One region of the Achromobacter animicus genome, then DNA from elsewhere that is predicted to be linked to it. Evidence: riboswitches for the same ligand, from Rfam matches in the RefSeq annotation. Region 1 holds a riboswitch; the other holds the start of a gene.
The links. A riboswitch is a leader RNA that binds a small molecule or an ion and turns the genes downstream of it on or off. The one in region 1 is predicted to bind thiamine pyrophosphate.
Positions count from the first base shown of each region.

Region 2: it holds a riboswitch for thiamine pyrophosphate, as region 1 does, so the genes downstream of both, AB3147_RS10655 (sodium:solute symporter family protein) here and thiM (hydroxyethylthiazole kinase) in region 1, are expected to answer to the same signal.

Region 1 is NZ_JAYGJK010000001.1:3,623,051-3,632,358, forward strand. It holds gene AB3147_RS16385 (DNA internalization-related competence protein ComEC/Rec2) at 1-2,334, opposite strand, end outside; gene AB3147_RS16390 (PA2169 family four-helix-bundle protein) at 2,546-2,995, shown strand; gene AB3147_RS16395 (glycoside hydrolase family 19 protein) at 3,245-3,880, opposite strand; TPP riboswitch at 4,074-4,206, shown strand; gene thiM (hydroxyethylthiazole kinase) at 4,238-5,053, shown strand; gene AB3147_RS16405 (5'-nucleotidase C-terminal domain-containing protein) at 5,128-7,248, shown strand; gene AB3147_RS16410 (iron ABC transporter ATP-binding protein) at 7,291-8,049, opposite strand; gene AB3147_RS16415 (iron chelate uptake ABC transporter family permease subunit) at 8,046-8,930, opposite strand; gene AB3147_RS16420 (ABC transporter permease) at 9,025-9,308, opposite strand, start outside.
Region 2 is NZ_JAYGJK010000001.1:2,362,176-2,371,483, forward strand. It holds gene AB3147_RS10640 (MarC family NAAT transporter) at 1-437, shown strand, start outside; gene AB3147_RS10645 (hypothetical protein) at 746-928, shown strand; gene AB3147_RS10650 (LLM class flavin-dependent oxidoreductase) at 961-2,247, opposite strand; TPP riboswitch at 2,488-2,594, shown strand; gene AB3147_RS10655 (sodium:solute symporter family protein) at 2,696-4,147, shown strand; gene AB3147_RS10660 (metallophosphoesterase) at 4,249-4,947, shown strand; tRNA gene AB3147_RS10665 (tRNA-Ala) at 5,081-5,156, opposite strand; gene xth (exodeoxyribonuclease III) at 5,227-6,009, opposite strand; gene AB3147_RS10675 (hypothetical protein) at 6,351-6,572, opposite strand; gene AB3147_RS10680 (3-oxoacyl-ACP reductase) at 6,660-7,442, opposite strand; gene AB3147_RS10685 (FadR/GntR family transcriptional regulator) at 7,460-8,263, opposite strand; gene AB3147_RS10690 (aldehyde dehydrogenase family protein) at 8,555-9,308, shown strand, end outside.

The sequences.
Region 1 (9,308 bases):
CCAGAACCTTCCGCCAGCCCGCATCCACCGCAACTCCACCGCCCGCGCCGGATGCTTGAATCGATTCAGGTGCCCGGCCTGCGCGATGACGTGTTTGGCCTGCGCCGCCGCCACCAATTCACGGCTCGACGATGACGACGAACCGTGATGCGGCGCCAGGACGACGTCGGCATTCGCGAGCCCTTGCTCGACCAGCGCCCGCTCCTGCGCCACACCAACATCTCCCGTCAGCAACAGCGAATGCTCCTTGCCGTCCACGCGCAGCACACAACTGTCGGCATTGCGGTCATCCGCCTTTCCTGTGCGTTCTGACGGCCCCGGATGCAGGAAGGTGAATACCACCCCATCGGCCTCCCAGCGCCCTCCCCGTTCGCACCGCACCATCTCATCGGGCAAGACCGGCTGCGCGTTGCCCACGTCCGGCCACATGCGGGCGTCCCGCCGCACGTAGGCCGGCAGATCGAAAGACGTATAACTGCGCGCTACCGGCACCGCCGCCAGCACCGCACGCGTGCCGCCAACATGATCCATATCCGCGTGCGACAGCACTAGCACGTCCAGCCGTCCGATCCCCCGGGACTGCAGGAATGGCGCGACCACCCGTTCGCCCGCATCGCTGCCGCCATAGCTGCGCGGCCCGGCGTCAAACAGCAGCGATTGATTGGCCGTCTCCACCAGGATCGCGCTGCCCTGCCCTACGTCCATCGCGCTCATGCGCCAGTAGCCGGGTTCGGGCTTGTCCGGCCGCCAGAACAGCAACGGCAACATGCAGACCCATCCCAGATGACGCCCCGGCCACCCGCGTGCCTGCAACGCCCACGCCATGCCCGCGACCGCCAGCAGCAGCCACATCCACCCAGCGGCCGCAACCGGCACGCTGGCCCAGCTTGCGTTGCCCACCCACGCCACGGGCACCATGGTGAGGTCGAAAGCGTCCAGTCCTGCCTGCCCCGCCCACGCCGCCAACGTCTCGGCACCCGGCAGGCACGACAGCGCCGCGCACAGCAACGCCAGCGGCGTCACGATAAAGGTCACAACGGGTATGGCCACGGCATTGGCCAAAGGCGAGCCCAGCGACACCTGATGCACCAGATATGCCAGCAACGGCATCAGCCCAATCGTCACCAGCAATTGCACGCGCACGGCCTGCCCCAACCGCGTCGCGCAGCGCGCGCGCCAGCCGGCGTCGACATCAATCGGCGCGGCTGCGATGCGCAAGAGCACCGCCACCGCGCCGAACGACAACCAGAAGCCCGCTGCCATTGGCGCCCACGGGTCCAGCGCCACGACGGCGGCCGCTGCACAAGCCAGCACACGGCCGCCCGACAACGGCAGCCGAGACAACGCCGCCGCCAGCACCACTAGCAACATGAAGAACGTGCGGCGCGCCGGCACGCCCCACCCCGCAAGCAGGCAATACAACAGCGCAACCAACGCGGCCACCGCCCCGCCGGCGATGCGGGCCGGCATGCGCTCCGCCATTCCCACTCCCCGCCAGCGCAGACGTCGCCACAGCGCCGACGCGAGCAGACCGCCAATGCCCGCAATCGATGTCACATGCATGCCGCTGATCGACACAAGATGCGTGATGCCGCTGCGGTTGAATATCCGCCAGTCGTCGCGCGACACACCAGCCTGATCGCCAATTGCCAACGCAATCAGCACCGGCGCATAACGATGCGCGCCCAGCGCCGCACGCATGCCTTCGCGCACGTGATGCCGCGCACGTTCAATTGCGACGCCGGGCGACGCCCAAGGCCGGTCGTCCAGCAACACAGGTTGTCCACGCACGGTGCCGGTTGCCCGCACGCCGCTGGCAAACATGCGCCCTTCCGTGTCGGGTCCGGCCGGGTTGAGCAGGCCATGTGGTCTGCGCAGCACCAGCGCCATCCGCCAGACCTGCCCCGGCAGCACCTGCGGCACACGTTGGTTGGCGCCGGCGCCCGCCTGCCAGGTGACCTGGATCCGATTCGGGATGCCCGATCGTGCCGGCTCAGCCAGTTCGGCCAGAAAGCGCTGACGCTGCGCGTCGCCGTCTGGCAACGCCACCACGCGCAAGACTAGACGCGACACCTCATCCTGGTGAACGTCCGCCAGCGCATCGTCAAGGCGATGCTGTGCTTGCAGCGCGGCATTCAGCACGCCCGCCAACAACCCCGCCATCACCGCTGCCCCGGTCGCCGTGAGGGGACGCGTTGCCCCCGCCGTGAACAAAAGCGCCCCTGCACAACCGCATGCGAGGATCCACAGCGCGTACGCCGGCGGCAGGGCAGGCAGAATCTGCACCCACGCAGCGCCCGCCACGAATGCCAGACAGAATGATCGCCCGTTGATGTCGGCCTCCCGAAAGCCCACAGCTTAGGGGGGACAGATACGCAGCTGATCGCGCAGTGAACGCACTTGTCCACCGCGGCTGACCGCAAGGATTGCGCCGAGACCCTTACCCCGCTGATTGCGCCGCACCCCACCCAGGCACGCCACTTGCTGAGTCTCCAATTCCCAGGCGGCCTGCGCCGCCTGTTCCTTCCAAACCAAGGAGACCAACATGGCTGAACATGTAATCAAGGTGCTGAACAATCTGATCGAAACGTCGAAGAACGGCGAAAAGGGCTTTGCCGCGGCGGCTGAAGATGCGAAGGCGCCCGAGATGCAGGAGCTGTTCCGCAACCGTTCGCGCGACTGCGCGGCCGGCGCCACGGAGTTGCAAACCCTGGTGACCCAACTGGGCGGCGAGCCCGAGGACAGCGGCACGGTGGCCGGCGCCATGCATCGTGGCTGGACGAACATCAAGGCGGCGGTATCCAGCCGCACCGATCTGACGCTGCTCGAGGAATGCGAGAAAGGCGAGGACGTGGCCAAGGCGGACTACGAAAAGGCGCTCAAGGAAACGCTGCCTGACAACGTGCGCGCTGTTGTCGAACGCCAATATCAGGGCGTGCTGCGCAACCACGACCAGATCCGTGATCTGCGCAATCGTTTCCGCGCCGCGACGTAAGCACCTCAAGCTGCAATACGCGTGGTATTGAAGCCGCCCGCCCGCCGCACCCTGCGCCGGGCGGGCGTTGTATTGCATGGCTTCGGCTACGTAAGCAGGCCGGACTAATAATGCGCCGGCGCATGACGTGCAATTTCTTCAATGCGTCCGCAAACCCTAGTCACGCTGGCCATACGTGATCTGACGATTCCGGATGTCCCAACTGCCGCCGAACAAGGCTGTCCCAAGCGCCGGCGCGGACCAGCACCTTCACCGCATCAGCTCCGCATAAACCTGCTTGAACAACGCGAAACGATCCTTCAGACCCACCAGCCCGCCATTGATCCGCCGTGTGATCCTGGCGAAATCCTCCAGGTCATCGTCGTGCGTACGGTCGTCCGCCAACTCATTCAGCCCGCGCGACTGCCAATACCACCCGGCGCTCAGCGCAGCCCATTTCGGATCGGACAGCAACTCGGGCGTCTCAAGCAAATTGACGCCCATGGCGTCGCCGGCCGAGTCGTAATTGCTGCGCCCCGTCAGCTGGATGATGCCCCTGCCCCGATACCGGAAGCCGTCGTTGCTTTGCGCATCGCCATTGCCCATCCGGTTCGCATACACCAGATTCGCCAGTCCTTGCGGATTGTTCACATACGGCATGGCCGACGCCTCATCGGGAAATCGCTTTGGCCACACCTTGGTCAACCGCGCGGCAGTTGAGTAATTGAGGTTTTCCTCGATCCGGTTGTACTGGCCCGACTCATCCCCCGTTTGTGCCAGAAAGCTGGCGATGCGATCCGGCGTTTCGATTTCGTATTTCTGAAATGCGGGAGCCAATGCGTCGGCCCACGCAGCGGGGGCTTTGCAGTTGGGAAAAATGCGTTGGAGTTGTTCTGCACTCAGCATGGCGGTCACCTGCTTGCATAGGGAGTCATGGCGCCCCGCCGATATCGTCGCGTGTGCGTTCATCAAGGCGATCAGAGGCGGGTCAATGATTGTGAACCAGGCATAGCACCCGCCAATACCTCAAATTGAGTATGCAAAGCGATCCGGCACGAATTGGCCGCTTGACACCTCCCCGGTTCCGCCGGGAACATACGCCATCCACCCGGGGAGCTTCGCCAAGAAGCTGAGAATCCGTTGGCCTGCCATCACCATGGCAGGCGATGCACGGCGACCCGTCGAACCTGATCCAGATAACGCTGGCGTAGGGATGGTGCGTGTGCCTTCGCATGCGCGTCCCACGCCCCGAGACCGCCCGGCATGACGCATCCCGACCTGCATTCCCTCGCCCACCAGTCTCAGGACCTGCTCGCCGCCGTCCGCCGCGACGCGCCGCTGGTGCAGTGCCTGACCAATTTCGTCTCCATGAACTACGCGGCCAATGCGGTGCTCGCCATCGGCGCATCGCCTGCCATGGTGCATGCCGAGGAAGAAGCGCCCGAGTTCGCCCGCTTTGCCGGCGCGGTGGTCATCAACATCGGCACGCTGTCTTCGCCCTGGCTGCGCAGCATGCTGTTGACCGCGCAAGCTGCGGCAGAAGCCGGCACCCCCTGGGTCCTGGATCCCGTGGCGCATCACGCCACCGCCTTTCGCCGCGATGCCATCCAACAACTGCTGGACCTTGAACCCGCCATCATCCGGGGCAACGCATCCGAGATCATCGCCTTGGCCGGCGGCCACAGCGCCGGCAAGGGCGTGGACGCCCGCGACGCCGTGGCGCAGGCCGAGCAGTCAGCCCACGACATCGCCGCGCGCCGCAAAACCGTGGTGGCGGTCACCGGCGAAGCCGATTACGTCACGGACGGCACGCGCGCGGTACGTATTGCGGGCGGGTCGCCGCTGATGCCCCGCGTGACGGCCACCGGCTGCGCGCTCAGCGCGGTGGTCGGGGCCTTTGCCGCCGTATCGAAGGACGATCCTTATGTGGCGGCGATGGCCGCCCTGTCGTGCTTTGGCATCGCAGGCGAGCGCGCCGCGGTGCACGCCGACGGGCCGGGTTCTTTCGCCTGGCGGTTCCTGGATGCGCTGGCGGCGCTGGACGCGGATTGCCTGACTCTCGAATCCCCGCTTCGTTGATTTGACCCCGTGCATGTCACGGGTAGGTCATACACCGTCCCCAAAATTCCTCCCTTCAACACGGAGGAAAGACGGTGAAGCCAAACCTACGCAAGATCTTTGCAGTGACCGCCAGCTTTGCGCTGGTGGCCGGCCTGTCCGCCTGCGGCGGCGATGACGATGACGACGACACCACCGCGCCCGAGACCCCGCCGCAGGCCAGCGTGCCCCAAGGCACGACGCTGGACCTCGCGATTCTGGGCACGACCGACCTGCACGCCAATGTGCTGGGTTACGACTACTACAAGCTTGCCGAAGACAAGAGCTACGGCATGGACCGCACGGCCACGCTGATCGCCAATGCGCGCAAGCAGTATCCGAACACGCTGCTGCTGGACAACGGCGATACGGTGCAGGGCACGGCGCTGTCGGACTACCAGGCGCTGGTGTCGCCGGTGCAGTGTTCCGACATGATCGCGATCTACAAGCAGATGAAGCTGCTGTCGTACGACGCGGCCACGATGGGCAATCACGAGTTCAACTACGGCCTGCCCTATCTGTCGCAGATCACCAATGTGGACTTCGGTCTGGCCGGCATCACCAAGGGCACTGCGCAGACCAACCCGGCGGGCGCCAAGGATTGCGCGGCGCCGGCGTTCCCGTTCGTGTCGGCCAACGTCGTCTCGGCGGCCTCCAAGCAGCCGATCTTCAAGCCTTATGTGCTGCTTGAAAAGACCTTCACCGCCACCGACAGCGCGGGCAAGTCCATCGACGTGCCGCTCAAGGTGGGCGTGATCGGCTTCGCACCGCCGCCCATCATGCAGTGGGACAAGGCGAATCTGGAAGGCCACGTGGAAGTCACGGGCTGGAAGGAGACCGCAGCGCGCTACGTGCCGGAAATGAAGGCCGCGGGCGCGGACCTGGTGGTGGCGCTGGCGCACGGCGGCATCGACCTGGCCACGCCCTACAGCCCCGACATGGAAAACGGCGCGGGCTATCTCAGCCAGGTGCCCGGCATCGACGCGCTCATCACGGGCCACCAGCATCTGCTGTTCCCCGACACGAACGAGAAATCGCAGTTCGCGGGGCAACCCGGTGTCGAGCTGGCAAAGGGCCTGATCAATGGCGTGCCGACCGTGCAGGCCGGCCAGTGGGGCAACAACCTCGGCCAGATCACGCTGAAGCTCGCGTATGACCAGGGCTGGAAGGTGCAGAAGGAGGCGACGCAGGTGCAGCGCATCTCCACTCGCCTGACCGCGCAAAGCGGATCCACGCCGGCGACCTACGTGGCGCCCGACGCGGCCGCACAGCAGCTGGTTCAAGCCGAGCACGCCGCGACGATCGACTACGTGAAGACGCCGATCGGCCAGAGCCAGTTCGACATGGCCACGTACTACGCGTTGGCCGGCGACGTGTCCGCGCTGCAGATCGTCAACATGGCGCAGATCGATTACCTGACGGACTACATCGCCAAGAACAGCCCGTCGTACGCGGGCCTGCCGATCCTGTCGGCCGCCGCGCCGTTCAAGGGCGGGCGCAACGGTCCCGGCGACTTCACGTATGTGAAGCAAGGCAACGTCGCGATCAACAACGCGGCCGACCTGTACCTGTACCCCAACACGCTGCAAGTCGTGCGGGTCAGCGGCGACATAGTGCGCCAATGGCTGGAAAAGACGGCCGAGCAGTTCAAGCAGATCGACCCCGCACAGGTCGCACCGCAGGATCTGATCGACACCGGCTTTCCGACGTTCAACTTCGACGTGCTGTATGCGGCCGGCAATGCGCTGCAGTATGAAATCGACGTGACCAAGCCGAAGGGCTCGCGCATCACGGCGCTGACGTACAACGGCGCACCGCTGGATCTGAATGCGCAATTCCTGGTGGTGACCAACAACTACCGCGCCAGCGGTGGCGGCGACTTCCCCGGTCTGGCCGGCGGCAAGGGCGACATCGTGCTGCAGGCGCCGGACGCCAGCCGCGACGTGTTGATCAGCTACATCAAGAAGAACCCCACGCTCGACCTGGCCACCTACGGCCTGGACCGCAGCTGGCGTTTCGCGCAGGTCAGTTCGCTGGCCGGACCGGTGGTGTTTTCGTCGGTGCCGGGCACGCTGGCGATGGCCACGGCGCATGATGTGACCAACGTGTCGGTGTTTGATGCCACGCCCGATCCCGTGACGCAGCTGTCGCGTTACGCGATCGATCTGACGCAGTAAGCGGTTCGATCCGGCGGGCGCCCTGTAGTGGGGCGCCCCGCCTCAGCGGTAGTACACGCAGATGCGCTTGCCGCCGATCTCATGCACGTCGATCGGCAGTTCGTACAGATCGCTCAGCACGTCGGACCGGATCAATTCCGCCGGCGTGCCGTGCCGGGCGATCCGCCCCTGCCGCATTGCCACGATGCGGTCCGCGTAGCTGGACGCAAAGTTGATGTCGTGCAGCACCAGCACCACCGTCTTGCCCAGTTCATCGGCCGCGCGCCGCAAGGTGCCCATCATGGCGACGGCATGCTTCATGTCCAGGCTGTTCAAGGGCTCGTCCAGCAGCACGTAGCGCGTGTCCTGGCACAGCACCATCGCCACGAACGCCCGCTGGCGCTGGCCGCCGGACATCTCATCCAGATAGCGGTCCGCCAGCGGCTCCAGGTTCAGGTACGCAATGGCCTGATCGATGTGGACCTTGTCATCCATCGTCAGCCGCCCGCCCGTGTGGGGGTAGCGGCCGAACGCCACCAGGTCTTTCACCGCCAGCCGCAGCGGCAGGTGGTTGTCCTGGCGCAGGATGGCCAGGCGCCGCGCCAGTTCCCGGCTGTCGGCACGCGTGACGTCCAGGCCTTCCACCAGCACGCGTCCCGCGCTCATCGGCAGCAGCCGGCTCACCATCGACAGCAACGTCGACTTGCCCGCCCCGTTCGGCCCGATGATGGCGGTGACGCCGCCGGCCGGCAGGTCCAGGCTGACATCGTCGATCACGACGGTGTCGCCGTATTGTTTGCTGACGTTCTGGATTTCTATCATCGGCGCCCCCTGCGCAAGATCAGGACGAGGAACATCACGCCGCCCACGAATTCAATTACAACGCTCACCGTGGTGTTCAGCCCCAGCACGCGCTCCAGCAGCGTCTGGCCGCCCACCAGGAAAATGACGCTGAGCAACGTCGCGGCCGGCACGGTGTAGCGGTGCCTGTCCGAACCCATCGCTTGGTACGCCAGGTTGCTGACCAGCAAACCGAAGAACGTCACAGGACCGACCAGCGCCGTCGACACGGACACCAGCACCGCAATCGCCGCCAACGTCACCATCAGCGTGCGGCGATAGTTCACGCCCAGGTTCAATGCCATGTCGCGGCCCAGCGCCAGCACGTCGTAGCGCAGGCGCATGCGCCAGACGAAAAGCGACGCGGCGCAGACTGCCCCGAAAGCGATTGGCAGCAACTCCACGCGCACCGAATTGAAGCTGGCGAACATGCGGTCCTGCAGCACCAGGAACTCATTCGGATCGATCAACCGCACGACGAAACTCGACAGGCTGCGAAACAGCAGTCCGAAGATGATGCCCACCAGCATCATCAAATGCAGGCTGCGCACAGCGTCGGAGAACAGCCAGCGGAACAGCAGGCACGCGAACGCCGTCATCGCGCACACTTCCAGCAGGAATGCGGCGACAGGATGATTGGCAGTCGCCGCCGCCTGCCCGAAGCCGAACACCACCACGGCCTGGATCAGCAGATACAGGGCGTCGAAGCCCATGATGGCGGGCGTAAGGATCCGGTTGTGCGTGATGGTCTGGAACAGCACGGACGACACCGCCACCGCATACGCCACCAGCAGCATGGCCAGCAGCTTGCCGCCGCGGAACGGAATGACGAACGACCACTGGCCATTTGCGCCCAGCGTCATGAAGGCGACGATGCAGAGCAGCGCCCCAGCGCCCAGCGCGGCGAGACGCCACGTCTGCGGCGGGCGTGCGGCCACGCGAGAAAGCGAAGAGACTTCAGCCAAGGCGGTTCCTCCGCGTGCGCAGCAGCCACAGGAACAGGATGCTGCCCAGCACGCCCACCACAGTGCCGATAGGAATCTCGTAAGGGTGGATGACCAGCCGGCCGATGATGTCGCAGGCCAGCACGAACACGCCGCCCAGCAATGCCACCCACGGAATGGCGCGTCGCATGTTGTCGCCCAGCACCAGGCTGACGGCATTGGGCACGATGAGGCCCAGGAACGGAATGCTGCCGGCCGTCACCACTACCACGGCCGAGATGGCGGAAACGATCAACA
Region 2 (9,308 bases), 1.3 Mb from region 1:
CGGGCGGACTGATCGTGGTCAGCATCGGCTTTAGCATGCTGTTTCCGTCGGACCAGCCGCGCGCCCTGGAGGCCGAGGCCGCGGCCGACGCGCAGGAGCGCCAGAGCCCCAACATCGCATTCGTGCCTCTCGCCCTGCCCGGCACGGCAGGACCCGGCACGATCGCCATGATCATCAGTGGCGCGTCGTCGGTCGATTCGGCCATTGCACCGGACTATGCGCGTTGGGTGGTGGGCGTAGCCCCGGTCATCGTGTTTGCGCTGCTGGGGCTCTTGTTCTGGGTCTGCCTGCATTTCGCGGGCCGCATCGTCGCCGTGATCGGCAAGAGCGGTGTCGAGGCGATCTCACGCGTGATGGGATTCCTGCTGGTCTGCATGGGCGTGCAGTTCGTCATCAACGGCGTGTTGGAGATCGTGAGCAAGTATCCCGACTTGTAGGTGGCATAGCGTCATGCTTTGCGTCCATGCATGCCGGCGCGGCGCCGGGCAGGCCAGAAAGTCACGCGGATTTTGATTTCACCCCGTTTCGTGAAGCTTGTAGAAACATAATCTACGCTACATTACATTTTTGAATTTTCGCCCTGGGCAGTCATGCTTGCCTGCGGCGGCAGTTTTTGTATGTGCAACATCCTCATTGAAGACAAGATCAGGCAGTGCGCGGTAGCCCGCGAATCCATCACGGTTGACGCGCCGAAGTGCCGATCAAGCTCTTGCGGAACGGCCGCCGCAATCTGCAAGCGTGCGTCATGATGGCCTGGCTACCCTTGATCGTGTTGGGGCTGGTGGTCAGCGGCGTAGTCACCGCCTTGATGCGCGAGCCTGGCGTTCGCCTTTACGACTGGATCGCCACCCGCGCGCGCCGGCCGCAACCGGCTGCCCGGCCGCGTGTCCCCGAAACCGAACGCGAACCATTGACCCAGACAACCTGATCGGCACGCGTATCGGTCCGGCGTCTGCCCTCTCAGCGGCCCGGTCGTTCCAGGCCCAGATGTCCGCGCAGCGTGGCGTGTTCGTAGTCCTTACGGAACAGCCCGCGCTGTTGCAGCACCGGCACCACCTGCTCCACAAAGTCGTCGATGCCGCCCGGCAGTGACGGGGGCATCAGGTTGAAGCCGTCGGCGCCCTCGTTCCTGAACCAATGTTCCATCCGGTCCGCGATCTGCTCCGGCGTGCCCACCATCGTGCAGTGCCCGCCGCCCGCGGCCAGCCGGCCAAGCAACTGGCGCACGGTGGGCTGCTCGGTTTCGATGATGCGCAGGATGGTGCCGTAACGGCCTTTGGGGCCGGTGAACTCGGACAGCGGGGGCAGGGGCGGCACGGGCGCGTCCAGTTCCCAGCCCGAACAATCCTGCAGGACGAACGTGCCAAGTTGGCGCAATGAGGCGTCCGCGGGCAGGAGTTCGTCCAATTCGCGCTGCTTGGCGCGGGCCTCGGCTTCGGTCGAGCCGACATAGGTCACGAGGCCCGGCATGATGGGCACGAACGCGTCGCGGCCAGCTGCCCGGACACGTTGCTTGATGTCGCGGTAATAGGACTGCGCGGCGGGCAAGTCGTAAGCCACGGCATAGATGGCTTCCGCGCGGCGCGCCGCCAGATCGCGGCCCTGATCCGAGGCGCCCGCCTGGAACAGCACCGGATGCCCCTGCGGCGGTCGCGGCACGGTAAGCGGGCCGTCCACCAGAAAGTGTTCGCCGTGGTGATCTATCTTGTGTAGGCGGTCCGGCACGCCGAAGTGGCCGTTGCGGTCGATGACCAGCGCCTCGTCGTCCCACGAGTCGAACAGCCTCAGCGCAACGTCGACAAATTCCTCGGCGCGCGCGTAGCGCCAGTCGTGGCCGGGCATGGCTTCGTAACCGTGATTGCGCGCCTCGGCGTCGAACATCGAGGTCACCACGTTCCAGCCCATGCGACCGCCCGAAATGTGATCCAGCGAGGCCACCATGCGCGCCGCATGAAAGGGCGTGAAGAACGTGCTGGACACCGTGCTGATCAGGCCGATGCGGGTGGTGGCGCGGGCGATCGCGGCCATCGTGGTGAGCGGTTCGAGATACCAGCGCGGCCCGTCGCCGATGTTGTCCATCGACTGGCCGTCGGCAAAGAAAATGGCGTCGAGCTTGCCGCGCTCGGCCGTGCGGGCCAGGCTTTCGTAGTAGCTGATGTCGCCCAGCCGCTCGGCCGCCGAGTCCGGGTGGCGCCAGGCCGCGCGATGGTGGCCGCAGCCGAAAATGAACAGGTTCAGGTGCATCATGGCGATCAGCTCGTCGATTGCTTCATCAGTTGCGTCATCAATTGCGTCATTGATTGCGTCATTGACTGCCGCGTCCGGCACGCCCGCGGGTGCCGCAAGCGGGCGAACTTAGCATAAAACGGCGGGCGGGCGCCGTTGCGGTCGGCGGGGCTCGCGCGGCCGCGGCGCCTGCCCGGCATACCCGGCCCAACGTTTCTCACGCCGCGCGTTGACATCGCCGCGCCGCTCTCCTAACCTTGCGGCAATTCCTGGGGGAGCCCTGTACGGGCTGAGATTCCGCGTCAACGCGGTAACCCTTTGAACCTGATCCGGGTAATGCCGGCGAAGGGAAGGACTCCGCAAGTCTCTCGCGCGCCCTCCCTGATTCCATTCATCTTGCGGCCTCCCTGACGGCGGGCCGCCGCGTTACGCGTCCGGCCTCAGGCCGCCCGCGGGAGGACCGACCTTCATGTTGACCCAAACCACTGCCCTGGTATGGCTGCTGCTGTTCTCGGGCGGCTTCGCCGTGGCCAGCGTGCTGTACACCCGGCGCAAGCGCGGCACCCTGGAAGACTACATCGTCGCGCGCAACAGCCAGGGGTCGTTTGGCACGATCCTGACGCTGATGGCGTCCACGCTGGGCGCATGGATTCTCTTTTCGCCGGCGCAGGCCGCAACCTGGGGCGGGCTGGCCGCCGTGATCGGCTACGCGCTCGGGTCGATGTCGCCGCGCCTGGTCATGATTCCGCTGGGCCGGCGCATGCGCGAACTGATCCCGCACGGTCACACGCTGACCGAATTCCTGATGGCGCGCTACGGCCGGCCCATGTACGGCCTGGCGCTTTTCATCATGCTGTTCTACCTGTTCATCGCGCTGTCGGCCGAGGTTACCGCCATTGCCAAGCTGGTCGCGATGCTGGCGCCCGTGCCCCTGTGGGCCACCGCCGCCATCGTGATGGGGACGACCTTGCTCTACACCACCTACGGCGGCCTGCGCTCGTCCATCTTCACCGATCAGGTGCAGATGTTGATCATCGTGCCGCTGCTGGTGGTGCTGTGCGTCGTCGGCTGGCAGGCGGCCGGTGGCGCATTGCCCACTATCGAAGCCCTGCAGGCCAAGGCGCCGCAACTGCTGGACCTGACCGACCCGGTGGGCGTGAAGGCGGGGCTGACCTTCTTTGTCGCCATTTTGCTGACCGGCATCTTCCATCAAGGCAACTGGCAACGCATCTACGCCGCCCGCGACACCCGCACGATGCGCAACGGCTTTCTGCTGGGCGGCGTGCTGGTGGCGCCGTTCATCTTTTTGATGGGCCTGTTCGGCCTGGCGTTCGTCGGTTTGGCGCCCGAGGGCGACAGCTCGATCGCGCTGTTCAGCGTCATCATGCCGCACGCCCCGGCGTGGTTTGTCATCGCCCTGATTCCGCTGGGCCTGTCCCTGGTCATGAGCACCGCCGACACCGCCATCAGCGCGGTGTCCAGCATCATCGCGGTCGACCTGCGCCGCCTGATGCCCAACGCCGGCGGCGCCACCATGAAGCGCCTGGCGCGGTGGCTGGTGCTGCTGATGGCGATCCCCGTGATGATCGTGGCGTCGCAAGGCTACAGCGTGCTGTACCTGTTCCTGCTGGCCGACCTGCTGTGCTCGGCCGCCGCCTTCCCGGTGTTTTACGGGCTTTTCAGCCGCAAGCACGATGGATTCACGGCGACCACGGCCACCATCACGGGGCTGATCGCCGGCCTGTTCTTCTTCCCCGCGCCGGGGGATAAGCCGACCTTCCTGCTGGAATCGTTCCTGCTGGCGGCGTTTGTGCCGGTGGTGACGACGGTGCTGATCCGGCTGGTGATGCGCGGACGGAAGGAGTTTGATTTCTCGACGCTGAGCGCGGCGGTGCGGCGGTTGGATAAGGAGACGGTTTGAGGGGGGGGCAGGCAGAGCCGCGTAAACTCGCAGATTGTCCGAAATTTGCCTACAAATTTCGGACAGCCCTCAACTTATAAGGATGATTCGGGGGACGTCGGGTGGAAGCAGCTCAAAGGTCCGGAAATCTGCGTGTAGAGCGCTTTGGTCTAAACACCAAAGGCCGCGATCTCGCCGTTGGCGACATTCACGGCCATTTCGGCCGGCTTGAAGCCGCGCTTGCCGCAGCCCGGTTTTCCCCCGAGCATGACCGCTTGTTCGCCGTCGGCGATCTCGTCGATCGCGGGCCAGAGTCCCCCGAGGTGCTGGCTTGGCTGGAGCGCCCCTGGTTTCACGCGATCTGCGGGAATCACGACCTCATGACGTGGCGGCGCGCCATGAACAACCCCATTCCCGACGTGGATCATCGCCTCCATGGCGGGGAATGGCTGGACGCGTGCGATGGCGACACCCAGGTCCGCATCGCTACATGCCTGAATGCCTTGCCGTTGGCCATCGAGGTGGAAACGCCGGGCGGTGTCGTCGGTCTGGTGCATGCCGACTTTCCCTATGACGATTGGCAAGCCATTCATGGCGCCGGCTTCAGTCTGGACGATGAAGACGCGTGCCTGTGGTCCATCGACCGCTATCGAACGCAATATGCCAAACCTGTCCGAAACGTCCGTGCGGTGGTCCACGGACACATGACGCTGCGCAAGCCGGCGCAGTTGGGCAATGTGTATTACATCGACACGGGAGGTTGGCAGGACGGGGGGCGGTTCACGCTGCTGGATCTGCACACGTTGAAGCCTTGCCGGTGAAACGGCCTAGCGCCGTCGCGCTTGCCGTTCCGTAGGCGGGCTGTAGGTTCCACCTACGGGCCGTAGAGATCCTGCCCGTAGAAACAAAAAAGCCTTGGCACACAAAGTGTCCAAGGCTTTTCCGTCTGGAATTTGGTGGAGCGGAGGAGGATCGAACTCCCGACCTTCGCATTGCGAACGCGACGCTCTCCCAGCTGAGCTACCGCCCCAAATCAAGCAAGACCAGAAATATACAGGAATTCCCCCCGGCTGCGCAACACGCGCCGGCGCCGATATTTTTCAGACAAATGCGAGCGTGGCGATGACCGGCGCGTGGTCCGACGGTTGCTCGTTGCGGCGGGGTTCTTTGTCGATCACGCAGGCGGTGCAACGCTTGACCAAGGGGGCGGACAGCAGCACGTGGTCGATGCGCAGGCCGGCGTTGCGGCGGAACGCGAATTGGCGGTAATCCCACCACGTGAACGACTTTTCCGGCTGCTCGAACAGGCGGAACGAGTCGGTCAGGCCCACGTCGATCAGCGAGCGCAAGGCCTGGCGTTCGGGTTCGGACACGAGGACCTGGCCTTCCCACTTTTCGGGGTTATGCACGTCTTCGTCGGCGGGCGCGACGTTGTAGTCGCCCAGCACGGCCAGGCGGGGGAATTGCTTGATCTCTTCAGCCAGCCATTTGCGCATGGCTTCAAACCATTCCAGCTTGTACGCGTACTTGTCGGACCCGACCGACTGGCCATTGGGGCAATAGGCGCACACGACGCGCACGTCGCCTTCGGGGCTGGGGAGGGTCAGGGCCAGGACGCGCTGCTGCGGGTCTTCAAAGCCGGGGATGTTGCGCACCATCGTCGTGCCGGGCACGCGGGAAATGATGGCGACGCCGTTGTAGGTTTTCTGGCCGGCCCACACAGCGTGGTAGCCGGCTTCCTTGAATGCCGCCTCGGGGAACTTGTCGTCGGTGAGCTTGAGTTCCTGGATGCACAGCACGTCGACGGGATTGGCGGCGAGCCAGTCGAGGACCTGTTGCAGGCGCACATTCAGGGAGTTGACGTTCCAGGTGGCGAGTTTCATGTTTTGTTCAGATGTTTGTTTACGCGGCTCTCGCGGCATCGCGTCGGCGTGACGGGCCGATGGCTTCAAATCCGGCTTCGATGGTGTCGTTGAAACGAGAGCAATTCGGGGGGGCGAGGCCGCCCCATGCAGATGCGGAATGATACCGCGCCGCCATGACGCGCTTTTTTGCCCGGCCTGCGCATATTGGGTGTCTGACACCCGCGGGAGGCGATCGCCAGTTCGGGGCAGCGTCTCATTGGGGTGTCAGACACCGGCCAACGAAGCGCCACCGCCGCGCAAGGTGTCTGACACCCGCAAGAAAAAACCCCGATTCCTGCGAATCGGGGTTTTGGCTTTTGCTATTCGCTGATGTGATTGAACTCAACCGATCCCGGCTCGATTCCGCCGCGCCGCAGCCGGCCGTCGACATCTTCCGGATTTCCGCCCGCCGCGTCCGCCGCCGGCAGGTCCAGCCAATTCGCCAGTTCCTGCTTTGCCTGCTGCGTCTCGGATATCCCGCCATTGACCAGCGCCACGCCGTCGCTGCCGTCGAGCTTTCGATAACTGATCTGTGTCTTCATCTTGCCTCCTGGGTTGCGGTGGATTTGCCGGTCCACCGTAACACACGACGCATTAGCGTCATCCGGGGGGCTTCCCGGATGCGGCGATCAACCCTTCACCAGTCCGCCGTCGACAATCAGGTTCTGCCCGGTCACCGCGCGCGACCAGGGGCTGGCGAAGAACAGCACGGCATCCGCAAATTGCTCTGGCGTGGTGACTTCGCGCAGCGGGGTGCCGGCGGCGATCATCTCGAAGACGGCGTCGGGGGTGGCGGCCGAGGCGTCGGTGGTGCGCAGCAGGCCGCCGGACACCATGTTGACGGTGATGCCGTCCGCGCCCAGTTCGTGGGACAGCGTGCGGGTGAAGGCGAGCAGTGCGGCTTTGGCAGCGGTGTAGTCGTGGTACGGCACGACCGGGTTCTGGACCAGGTTGGTGCCGACGTTGATGATGCGGCCGCCGCCGGCGGCGCGCATGCCGGGCAGGGCGGCCTGCGTGGTGTTGAGCGCCGCGCGCACGCTGCCTTCGATCTGGGCGTTCATCTGCGCCCAGTCCAGCGTGTCGGCGTGAGGGCGGGCGTCGCCGTTGAACTGGAAAGCGGGCAGGGCGTTGTTGACGATGGTGCTGACCGGCTGGCCAAAGTGCTGGCTGGCGCGGGCGACCAGGGCGGCGACGGCGGCGGGGTCGCGCACGTCGGCTTGCACGGCCAGGGCGCGGTCCGGGGCGGAAGCCGCCAGAGCCTCGGCGCGCTCTGCGCTGTTCAGATAGTTGATGACGACCTTGGCGCCTTCACGCAGGAAGGCCTGCGCGATGGCGGCGCCCAGGCCGCGGCTGGCGCCGGTGACGATGACGAGTTGCTGGTTCAGGTTCAGTTGCGGGCGTTGCGATGACATGGGGTACGGCTTCCTGCTCAATGTTCCGAGCCGCTGTTGAGCATGCGGCTGCGGGCTTTTTCGATATGGGCGCGCATGACGTTGCGCGCGCCCTCGGCATCCTGATCGCGGATCAGTCTGTAGATGTGGCGGTGTTCGTCGATGGCGGCGCGCGTGCGCTTCCAGGGTTCGCTGTGGACCAGATGGCGCATGACGTTCACGGCGTGGCTCACGTCGTATTCCAGGGACTTGAGCACCTGCACGAAGCGCTGGTTGCCCGTGGCCGTGGCAATGGCGCGGTGAAAGCCATAGTCGTGATGGTGCGCGATGGCGCCGGACGCGTCGGCCTCTTCGTAGCCGGTCAGCATGCGGTCCATTTCCTGCAGGTCTTCGGGTGTGCGGCGCAGTGCGGCCAGGTGCGCGCATTCGGGCTCGATCACCATGCGCAGTTCCAGGCCTTCCAGGATGTGGCCCACGCGGCGCGCGGGGTCCACGGCGGGCATGCCGCCCATCAGGTCCGGTTTGGACTTCACGTAGGAGCCCGATCCGCGGATCGAGTCCACGAGCTGGTCTTCACGCAGCCGGTCCAGCGCCTGGCGCACGACGGGCCGCGACACTTCAAAGAGCGCGGCCAGTTCCAGTTCGGTCGGCAGCTTGTTGCCGGGGGCAATCTTGCCGGTGGCGATCGCATAGAACAGGCTTTCGTAGACGCGCTCGGCAAAGCGCTCGGCGCGGACATAGCCCAGGCCTGACGCCACCTCGGCCAGCACGTCCAGTTCGGGACGGGGGCGGGCAGCCGCGGCCAGCAGCGATTCAAGCTGCGGGTCACGTACGTTGCTCATCGGGCGCTCCTTCAAGTAGGGACAGGTTGTCATGCGGCATGACTAACCGTTGGGCCGCTAAGCCCCTGAAATATTAGGGATAACCCGATCATCCAGAAAAATATCCTGAAGGTTGGGATTAAAGCTGTCATTTCAATTGACAAGTTGCGGAGGCCTCCCGTACCTTGCCATTCAAACCACAACGCCCGCGCGCACGACGCGCCGGCGGCGCGGCCAGCCCAGCTGCCGGCAAGCGCACCGAGACATGCAGCTTCCCCCAACCGGCCGTTCGGCCGCTACTTTACTCCGCACATCGTGACTCAGAAGAACTTTATCGCCAACCAATGGGTGGCCGCGGCCACCGGTGAAACCATTCCCGTCCTGAACCCGTCCGATGGCAAGCCTTTCGAGGAACTGGCCCGCTCGAACGAGGCCGACGTGGACCGTGCCGTGCAGGCCGCGCGCCAGGCGTTCGAAGGCGAGTGGGGCCAGATGGCGCCCGCCGTCCGCAGCCGCCTGCTGATGAAGATTGCCTTTGCGCTGCTGGACCGCCAGGAGGAACTGGCGCAGCTGGAATCGGCCGACACGGGCAAGCCCATCAAGCAGGCGCGCGCCGATGCCGCCGCCGTGGCGCGCTATTTCGAGTTCTATGCCGGCGCGGTCGACAAGCTGCATGGCGAGACCATTCCCTACACCCCGGGCTTTACCGTGCTGACGGTGCGCGAGCCGCATGGCGTCACCGGCCACATCGTGCCGTGGAACTACCCCCTGCAGATCTTCGGCCGCAGCGTCGGCGCGGCGCTGGCGGCGGGCAACGCGTGCGTGGTCAAGCCCGCTGAAGATGCCTGCCTGTCGCTCCTGAAGCTGGCCGAGATCGCCGCCGAAGTCGGCCTGCCCGCCGGCGCGCTGAACATCGTCACGGGCTACGGCCATGAGGCCGGCGCTGCGCTGTCCGCGCATCCGGGCATCGACCACATCTCGTTCACGGGCTCGCCGCAGACCGGCAAGATGGTCGCGCACGCCGCTGCCGAGAACCACGTGCCCGTCACGCTGGAACTGGGCGGCA